2 regions of the Paraburkholderia sp. BR10872 genome follow, and region 1 is predicted to be linked to the other one. Evidence: predicted binding sites of a transcription regulator. Region 1 holds the regulator's gene; the other holds the start of a gene.
What was found. The regulator HrcA, encoded in region 1, represses chaperone genes, less so after heat shock. The targets are predictions, from matches to a motif close to TTAGCACTCNNNNNNNNNGAGTGCTAA.

Region 1 (5,169 bases):
CTTCGCATGCCGCCTGGTCGTCGCGGTAATCTCCAGGCCGCCCAGCATGCGCGCGACTTCCTCCACCCGGCCGCCCCTGTCGAGCGGCGTGACGGCCGAGACCGTGCCGCCGTTGCCGTCGCCGGACTTCGCCACCTGGAAGTGGTGATCGCCGCGCGCCGCGACCTGCGGCAAGTGCGTCACGCACAGCACCTGGCGCGCGCGACCGAGCTGGTGCAGCAAACGTCCCACCACTTCGGCGACTGCACCGCCAATGCCCGTATCCACTTCGTCGAAGATCAGCGTGGGCGTGGGGCTCGCCGCGCTCGCGATCACGGCAAGCGCGAGGCTGATGCGTGCGAGTTCGCCGCCGGAGGCGATTTTCGCGAGCGGGCGCAGCGGCACGCCGGCATGGCCCGCCACGCGGAATTCGATCTGCTCCAGACCGTGCGCGCCGCCGATCGGCTCGCCGGTCGAGCTGCTGCCGAGCGCCACGAGCGCGACTTCGAAGCTACCGCCGGCCATCGACAGTTCCTGCATACCTTGCGTGACCGCCGAGCCGAGCGCCTTCGCCGCCTTGGCGCGCGCCTTCGAGAGCTGGCGTGCCTGCACGAGATAGGCTTCCTGCGCCTTCTGCTCGGCGGCGCGCAGGCCGTCGAGATCGGATGCGGCATCGAGTGCCGCGAGCTGCTGGCGGCGCGACGCGTGTTCCTCAGGTAGCGTTTCGGCCGGCAGGCGGAACTTGCGCGCCGTCGAATGCAGCGCGTCGAGGCGCCGTTCGACCTGCGCGAGATGTTGCGGATCGAGATCGAGGCGTTGCGCGTAGTGCGAGAGCGAGTACGCCGCTTCCTGGATCTGGATCGCGGCCGGTTCGAGCGCGGCGAGGGCGTCGTTGAGTTCGGCGTCGACTTCGGCGAGGGAGCGCAGCTTCGAGACGATCGAGTTCAGCTGCGAGAGCATCGCCTCATCGGATTCCGATAACGCCGCGAGCGCGCCTTGTACGCCTTCGATCAGGTTGGCCGAGTTCGAAAGCCGCACGTGCTCCGCGTTCACGTCTTCCCATTCGCCCGGCTGCGGCGCGAGCTTGTCGAGCTCGGCGAGCTGCCACGCGAGGCGCTCGCGCTCGAGTTGCAGCTCGCGGTCGCGCGACATGGCGCTCTGCAGGGCGAGACGCGCGTCGCGTGCCTCGCGCCACGCGCGCGTGACGGTGGCGGCGAGATCCGTGAGGCCCGCGTGCGTGTCGAACAGTTCGCGCTGCGCATCGGGGCGCATGAGCAGTTGGTGAGCATGCTGGCCGTGGATGTCCACGAGCATTTCGCCCAGCTCGCGCAGTTGCGCGAGCGTGGCGGGCGTCCCGTTGATGAAGGCACGCGAGCGCCCGCCGCTGTCCACCACGCGGCGCATCATGACCGTGTGCTCGCCGTCGCCGTTCGTGAGCGCCTGCTCGTCGAGCCAAAGCGCGGCATGCGCGGGCACGTCGAACTCGGCGGTGATGTCGGCGCGGGCCTCGCCGGTGCGCACGACGCTCGCGTCGGCGCGCGTGCCGAGCGTGAGGGCGAGGGCATCGATCAGGATCGACTTGCCCGCGCCGGTTTCGCCGGAAAACACGGTGAAACCGCTATCGAATTCGAGGTCGAGCGCGGCGACGATCACGAAGTCGCGAATCGAGAGATGGCGAAGCATGGCGTCTGGTTCTGCTTTTTTGGGTTGGCTTTGATTACCGTGGGACTGCTGGCTGCATGGCAACGCACCCGCGCGCTTCACGCCAGGACGCGGGTTTAGTCCTCCGGATCGCCCTGCAGCAAGGGGTGCTCGTTCCAATGCAGCTTCTTGCGCAGCGTGCGGTAGTAGCTATAGCCGACCGGGTGCAGGAAGGGCACCGTGTGGCGCGAGCGGCGCACCTCGATCACGTCGTTCAGTTCCAGCGCCGTGAACGACTGCATGTCGAAGTTCACGTTGACGTCGCGGCCCGCCACGATCTGGATGCTCACCTTGCAGTCGTCGGGCAGCACGATCGGGCGGTTCGAGAGCGCATGCGGCGCGATCGGTACGAGCACGATGCCTTGCAGCTGCGGATGCAGGATCGGCCCCTGCGACGAGAGCGCGTAGGCGGTCGAGCCCGTGGGCGTCGCGACGATCAAGCCGTCGGAGCGCTGGTTGTACATGAAGCGGCCATCGACGTTCACGCGCAGTTCGGCCATGCCCGAAAAGCCGCTACGGTTCACGACCACGTCGTTGAAGGCGAGCGCGTGGTAGATCGGGTCGCCGTCGCGGGTGATGCGCGACTCCAGCAGCGAGCGCTCCTCGCGCTCGAACGAGCCCGCGAGCAGTTGCGGCACGACCTCCTGCATCTCGGAGAACGCGATGTCGGTAATGAAGCCGAGCCGCCCGTGGTTGATGCCGATGAGCGGCGTGCGGTAGGGTGCGAGCTGGCGGCCCATGCCGAGCATCGTGCCGTCGCCGCCGAGCACGACGGCCACGTCCGCGCGCGCGCCGATTTCGGACGGCTGCAGCGCGGGATAGCCTTGCGCGCCGATTTCCTCTGCGGTTTGCGCTTCGAACACGACCTCGAAGCCGCGCTTCGAAATGGTCTGGGCGAGCGCCGTCAGCGGCTCGGCAATGCCTGGCGTATTGCTGCGCCCAACGAGCGCAACCGTCTTGAACTGGCTCTGGATCTTCTGGATCTGCATGCCGGCATTACACCATAGTCAGGTCACGAAAAGAACCTGGCGCAAGCCGGGCGCGGCCCGCCAGGCCTTGCGCGCCGCGCCCTCCCGCCCGAAGCCGGTGACACGGCGATGACAACGCGCGATGTGCCAGACGATGTGCCATGCAACATGCCCGGCGGTAACGGCCGAAACCGGGCCGCCCCGCGCTGCGGGCCTGCCAGTCTGGCCCGACCTGGCGGCGCACTCGCGGCCAACCCGCCATTAGGCTAAAATTTTGAGTCATGCTAGATCCCCGCGCACAAACCCTCCTCAAGACGCTGATCGAGCGCTACATCGCCGAAGGTCAGCCGGTCGGCTCGCGCACGCTGTCGCGCTATTCCGGCCTGGAACTGAGCCCGGCGACGATCCGCAACGTCATGTCGGACCTCGAGGAGCTGGGTCTCGTGTCCAGCCCGCATACCTCGGCCGGGCGTGTGCCCACGCCGCGCGGCTATCGCCTGTTCGTCGACACCATGCTCACCGTCGAGCCCAGTTCGGACGACGACGCGCTCACGCGGGCGGTAAAGACCACGCTGCGCCCCGGCGAGCCGCAGAAAGTGGTGGCGGCGGCGGCCAGCGTGCTCTCGAACCTCTCGCAGTTCGCGGGCGTGGTGCTGACGCCCCGGCGCAGCCACGTGTTCAAGCAGATCGAGTTCATGCGCCTGTCCGACAAGCGCATCCTGCTCATCATCGTGACGCCCGAAGGCGACGTGCAGAACCGCATCATGGCGACGCAGCGCGACTTCACGCCTTCCGAGCTCATCGAAGCCTCGAATTACATCAACGCGCACTTCGCGGGCCTGTCGTTCGACGAGGTGCGCCGCCGCCTGCGCGAGGAAATCGACGCGCTGCGCGGCGACATGACCACGCTCATGCACGCGGCCGTGACCGCGAGCACCGAAGAGCCCGAAAGCGGCGACACCTTGCTCATTTCCGGCGAGCGCAACCTGCTCGAAGTGGCCGACCTTTCCTCGGACATGGCGCGCCTGCGCAAGCTCTTCGACGTATTCGACCAGAAAACCAGCCTGCTGCAGCTGCTCGACGTCTCGAGCCACGCGCAGGGTGTGCAGATTTTCATCGGAGGCGAGTCGCAACTCGTGCCGATCGAGGAAATGAGCGTGGTGACGGCTCCCTACGAGGTGAACGGCAAGATCGTCGGCACGCTCGGCGTGATCGGACCGACGCGCATGGCGTACAACCGCGTGATTCCGATCGTCGACATCACGGCGCGCCTGCTCTCGCTCACGCTCAGCCAGAACTGAGCGCCGCATCGGGCACCGGGCATCGGACCACCCTCTTTCCGACGATCATCCCTCGAAAGGCGTGGCGCGCGCCATCGGCCGAATCGCCAACGTGCGGTGAGTCGCCGCGTCGCGGGTCCGGTTTGGCCCGCCAGGACCGCCCGCTATAATGCTTGTTTCATGCAACCGTTGCTGCGCATTCGCGCGGCGCCACTGATCGCCTATGCGTTTCGACCTGGAGCGGCCTTCGCAGTCCGCCGCGGCGCATCGCGTCGCCGTGCTGCTCATCAACCTGGGCACGCCGGACGCGCCCACGCCGCGCGCCGTGCGCCGCTATCTCGCGCAGTTTCTGTCCGATCCGCGCGTGGTCGAGATTCCGGCGCCGATCTGGCAGGTCATCCTGCGCACGCTGATCCTGCCGTTTCGCGGCCGGTCGTCGGCGAAGAAGTACGCGGCGGTCTGGACGCCCGAGGGTTCCCCGCTGCGCGTGCATACGCAGAAGCAGACCGACGGCCTGCGCCATCTGCTGCAAATCAACGACTACACGGTCCTCGTCGATTACGCGATGCGCTACGGCACGCCCGACATCCCGGCGATGCTGAACCAGCTCAAGCTCGCGGGCGCGGAACGCATCCTGCTCATGCCGATGTATCCGCAGTACTCGGCGTCGACCACGGCCACGGCGTTCGACGCGGCCTTCGCCGCGCTGCGCCGCATGCGCAACCAGCCGGAAATTCGCACGGTGCGCGGCTATCACGACCATCCGGCGTATATCGCGGCGCTCGCGGCCCAGGTGCACCAGTACTGGCACGCGCACGGCAAACCCAATTTCGCGGCGGGCGACCGCCTCGTGCTGAGTTTTCACGGGGTGCCGAGCCGTACGCTCGATCTGGGCGACCCGTACCACGACCAGTGCCAGCAAACGGCCGCGCTCCTTATGCACGCGCTGGAGCTAACGCCGGTCGAATGCCGGGTGACCTTCCAGTCGCGTTTTGGGCGGGCGCAATGGCTCCAGCCATACACGGCGCCCACGCTGCGGGAACTGGGCGCGGGCGGCGTGCACCGTGCGGACGTGTTCTGCCCTGGTTTCACGGCGGATTGCCTGGAAACCATCGAGGAAATCGGCATGGAAGTGCGCGACGAGTTCCTGCACGGCGGCGGCAAGGAGTTTCACCGCATAGCATGCCTGAATGCCTCGCCGGCGTGGATCGCGGCGCTGGGCGAGATTGTTGCGCAGCACC
Region 2 (5,169 bases), on a different contig from region 1:
TCGTTTCGCTCGACGCGGTGGCGGCCACGCGCCTGCGCGTGATCGTGCGCGACCCGGCGGCCGTGGATCGCGAGAAGCTCGGCGCGCTCGACGCGGTGTGGACTTCGGCGGATACGCTGCACATCGTGGTCGGCGACGCTGCGCCGCGCTATGCACGCGAGCTGGCGCTCCAGCCGGCGTAATCGATTCGCTGTATGCCTGTGAAAGACGCCGCGGCACCTGCCGCGGCGTTTTCGTTTCCAGCGCCGCTCAGTCGCCTGGGCGCTCAGTACAGCGTATGGTGGTTGTCCTGTATCGCGCTGGCGGTGATCTTGCCGCGCATCACGCGATAGACCCACGCCGTGTAGGCGAGCACGATCGGCAGAAAAATGATGACGGCCACCAGCATGATCTCGAGCGTCATCCTGCTCGAGGTTGCGTCCCAGACGGTGAGGCTCGAACGCGGGTCGAGCGAGGAGGGCATGATGAACGGGAACATCGAAAAGCCCGCAGTCAGAATCACGCCGACGATCTGCAGCCCCGTGCTCACGAACGCGAGCCGCTCGAAGCGCGAGCCCGCGAGTGCGAATGCGAGCACGCCGCCGAGCACGCCCACGGCAGGGGCGAGCGCCATCCACGGATAAAGCCCGTAGTTCGCGAGCCAGAGCCCTGGCCCCGAATCGACACGCTTCAGGAGCGGATTGGCCACGGTATCGAGCGGCGCCGGCGACGTGATCGTATAGCCGCCGATGAGCGTCGCCACGAGCGCGCCCGCCACGAGAAACAACACGATCGTGAGCGCCGAGAAAAGCCGTAGCGCCTTCGAAGCGCGCATGGCGACGACGCCATCGGTCTTCCTCTTCAGGAACGCCGCGCCGTGCGCGGTGAGCATGCACAGGCTCACCAGTCCGCAGACGAGCGCGAACGGATTGAGGAGTGCGAAGAATCTGCCGTGATACGTCACGCGCAGGTCCGTGTCGTAGGCGAACGGCACGCCCTGGAGCAGATTGCCGAACGCCACGCCGAACACGAGCGCCGGCACGAAGCCGCCGATGAAAAGACCGCAGTCCCAGCCCTGGCGCCATCTCACATCGACGCGCTTGCCGCGATAGTCGAAGCCCACGGGACGGAAAAACAGCGAGAACAGCACGAGCAGCATCGCGAAGTAGAAGCCCGAGAACGACGCCGCATAGGCGAGCGGCCACGCGGCGAACATCGCGCCGCCCGCCGTGATGAACCACACCTGGTTGCCTTCCCACGTCGCGCCGACCGCGTTGATGACGATGCGGCGCTCCTCGTCGGTCTTGCCGACGAAGGGCAGCAGCACGGCCGCACCCATGTCGAAACCGTCGGTGAGCGCGAAGCCGATCAGCAGCACGCCGATCAGCACCCACCAGATCAACTTGAGCGTTGCGTAGTCCATGGCGTGTTTCCTCGCGTCTTTCGGTGTCTTGCAGCGATCACGAGACCTTGCCGCTGGTGGCCAGCGCGGCCGTCTGCTCGTGGAAGTAGCGACCGGTGTGCAGCGACGAAGGCCCGAGGCGCGCGTACTTGAACATCAGCGTGATCTCGATGATGAAGAGCAGCGTGTAGAAGATCACGAAGCCCGCGATGCTCAGCATCACGTCGCCGGGTGCGAGGCTCGAAGCCGAAAGACGCGTGGGCAGCACTTCCGCGATGGTCCACGGCTGGCGGCCGGTTTCCGCGACGACCCAGCCGAACTCGGCAGCGAGCCACGGCAGCGGAATCGCCACCAGCGCCCAGCCGAGGAACCAGCGGCGGCTGTCCTTGAGCAGCGAGCGCTGCGCACAGAACCAGAAGGCGAGTACGAAGGTCACGAGAAAGAGGATGCCGAGACCCACCATCACGCGAAACGACCAGAACACCGGCGCGACGGCCGGAATCGCGGTTCGCGACGCGGCCCTGATCTGGCCGGAAGTCGCGTCGACCACGTTCGGCGTGAACCGCTTCAAGAGCAGGCCGTAGCCGAGATCGGCCTTGTGCGCCTCGAACACGTCGCGCGTTTCGGTGTCGGCGGTGCCTTCCTTCATCTTTTGCAGCGCGGCGTAGGCGAGCATGCCATTGCGGATGCGCACTTCGGCGCGGCCCATCAGGTCTTTCAGGCCGATCACGGGCGTGTCGATCGAGCGCGTGGCGATGATGCCCATCAGCCAGGGAATGCGGATCGCGTAGTCGGTGCGCTCTTCCTTCTGGTTAGGCAAACCGAATAGCGTGAACGGCGCGGGGGCGGGCGCGGTTTCCCATTCGGCCTCGATGGCGGCGAGCTTGACCTGCTGCACCACGCCGTCGGTGTAGCCCGATTCGTCGCCGAGGATCAGCACGCATAGCGTGGACGCAAGGCCGAAGCCCGCGGCGATCGCGTACGAGCGCAGCGCGAACTCGACGTCGCGCCGGCGCAGCAGGTACCACGACGAAATGCCGAGCACGAACATCGACGCCGTCACATAGCCGGCCGAAACCGTGTGCACGAACTTCACCTGCGCGACGGGGTTGAAGATCACCGCGAACAGGCTGGTGAGTTCCATGCGCATGGTTTCGTAGTTGAACGACGCACCCACGGGGTTCTGCATCCAGCCGTTGGCGATGAGAATCCACAGCGCCGAGAGGTTCGAACCGAGCGCGACGAGAAACGTGGTGAAGAGGTGTGCGCCTTTCGACAGGCGATTCCAGCCGAAGAAGAACACCCCGACAAAGGTCGATTCGAGGAAGAACGCCGCGAGCCCTTCCACGGCGAGCGGCACGCCGAAAATGTCGCCCACGTAGTGCGAGTAGTACGACCAGTTGGTGCCGAACTGGAACTCCATCGTGAGGCCGGTGGTGACGCCCATCGCGAAGTTGATGGCGAAGAGCTTGCCCCAGAACTGCGTCATGTCCTTGTAGATCTCCTTGCCGGTCATCACATAGACGGACTCCATGATGACGAGCAGCCACGAGAGGCCGAGCGTGAGGGGCACGAACAGGAAGTGGTAGAGCGCGGTGATGGCGAACTGAAGACGCGAGAGTTCCACCGATTCAATCGTGGGCATGACGGTCTCCTCGCGGGGGCGGCATGGTCGGGGATTGGGACACTGACGGCTTGAGCGCCGTAGACTCGGGCACGGCCAGGATGGCCTGCGCGACAGCGGCAGGCGGCATGTTCATGTCTTCTGCCTGCGGATGATTGAAGAATGCGTATTTGAGCGCCATCAAGAGGACGAGCTTGACGGCGAGAACGAGGGCAATATCGCGCGCGAAGGTGGGGCCGCGCATCCACTGGAGGATGCGCGTGCGCAGCAGCGACGATGTGCGCTGGCGTTGACCGGATGCCGGGATCATGGCGACGGGTGCCCTCGAACGCGTTACGAGGCCAGACCGCGGCGCGGCCTCTGGCTCACCACCTCGAAATCATCTTAGGGTGGAATCAGCGAGGCCGGTGCGAAGGTGCGCAGCGTGTGGTGCGCGCAAAAGAAAAACCCCGTTCGCGGGAACGGGGTTTTCGGTGTGCCGGTGAGACCTGGCGACGCTTACGCGTAGTCGGCGAGGGCGGTGCGCATCTTCTTCATGGCGCTCGCCTCGATCTGGCGAATGCGCTCGGCCGAAACGCCGAACTCGTCGGCCAGCTCGTGCAGGGTCGAGCCGCCCGAACCATCGTCGTCCACGTTGAGCCAGCGCGCCTCGATGATGCGGCGGCTGCGTGCGTCGAGCGCTTCCAGCGCGCTCGCAATGCCGTCCGACTGCAGGCGGTCGCGCGAACGTGCGGCGAGCACGGCGCTCGGCTCGCTGTGCGAGTCGGCGAGCCAGGCGATCGGGGCGAACGACTCCTCGCCGTCTTCGGTCTGGCCTTCGAGCGCGATGTCGGCGCCCGACAGGCGCGTTTCCATCTCCACGACCTCTTCGCGCTTCACGTTCAGTTCCTGCGCGAGGCCGTCGATCTCTTCCGGCGTGAACGACTGCAGGCCCTGCTTGTGGCTGCGCAGGTTGAAGAACAGCTTGCGCTGCGCCTTGGTCGTGGCGACCTTCACCATGCGCCAGTTGCGCAGGATGTATTCGTGGATCTCAGCCTTGATCCAGTGCATGGCGTACGACACCAGGCGCACGTTCTGCTCGGGGTCGAAGCGCTTCACGGCCTTCATCAGGCCGATGTTGCCTTCCTGGATCAGGTCGGCGTGCGGCAGGCCATAGCCGAGATAATTACGCGCGATCGACACCACGAGGCGCAGGTGCGACAGCACCAGGCGGCGCGCGCCTTCAAGATTGTTCTGCTCGCGAAACTCGGTCGCGAACTGACGCTCTTCTTGTGGCGTCAGCATCGGGATCCGGTTCACGGCCTGAATATAAGCGTCGATGTTGCCCAGCTGGCCGGGCAACAGGGAAGCATTCGCGAGCGCCAATGAGCCCCCGGCCTTGGCCGACGACGGGCTCAGCGTACTCGGAAGGGTCATGGTCATTGCGTTGCTCACGTAGCGAACTCCTCAGGAATCTTGCGAAAGTCAGACACCGACTCCACGGTGGATGTTAGCACTCTGAATCCCCGAGTGCTAATACTTGGAGTCTGTAGGGGCTTCAAGGTTCCTTGATTCCTATCGAAATGGTTGTATCGATAGATTACACTAAACGCCGGCAATCAAGCAGGGCGGGGCCCGGCGCCCGGCGCTGGCCTGCGCAAGGGGCAGGCCGAAGGAACACTCTAGTACGGGACAGCGTCCGGCGCGAAGTGCGCGGGAAATAAGGGGTGAAATCAGCGACGTTCGAGGGGCCGCGCAGCGCCAGGACCTTGTCACACAATCTGAGAAATAGACATCGGATAAAGCGGAAAGTGCTGCGCTGCGACATCCGGGCGCGGCCGCGGAGATGTCGCTACGCCAGGCGCAGTTCTCACCGGGCGCGTGGCGTATCCACCATAGATGGAGGCGATGTCTTTGATCGCAAGTATCCTTGTGCCAAAACCTGGTATAAATTTCAGCCAGACGTATGCAGAAATCTTCGGCGGAGATCTGCGCTCAGGCGCGGGCCAACGCGCAAGGGGCTCGAGCGATGGCGGCAAAACTGATCGATGCGATTCGCGGACTTGAGCGCGAGCGCTTTCGCGCGATGGTCGACGGCGACGGCACGTCGCTGGACCAGTTGCTGTCCGATCACGCGACCTTCGTCCACACCAACGGCAAACGCGAGACCAAGCAGCAGTTCATC

Region 2: a site for HrcA is predicted at 4,495-4,521, ahead of rpoH (RNA polymerase sigma factor RpoH). Genes of this name have one in related genera too.

What each region holds. Positions count from the first base shown of each region.
Region 1 is NZ_JBFRCN010000005.1:132,355-137,523, forward strand. Features, by position in the region: gene recN (DNA repair protein RecN) at 1-1,662, opposite strand, end outside; gene AB4Y43_RS06295 (NAD kinase) at 1,758-2,669, opposite strand; gene hrcA (heat-inducible transcriptional repressor HrcA) at 2,930-3,949, shown strand; gene hemH (ferrochelatase) at 4,152-5,169, shown strand, end outside.
Region 2 is NZ_JBFRCN010000010.1:103,632-108,800, reverse strand. Features, by position in the region: gene nagE (N-acetylglucosamine-specific PTS transporter subunit IIBC) at 1-182, shown strand, start outside; gene cydB (cytochrome d ubiquinol oxidase subunit II) at 266-1,402, opposite strand; gene AB4Y43_RS11020 (cytochrome ubiquinol oxidase subunit I) at 1,440-3,026, opposite strand; gene cydP (cytochrome oxidase putative small subunit CydP) at 3,013-3,315, opposite strand; gene rpoH (RNA polymerase sigma factor RpoH) at 3,504-4,439, opposite strand; gene AB4Y43_RS11005 (nuclear transport factor 2 family protein) at 5,014-5,169, shown strand, end outside.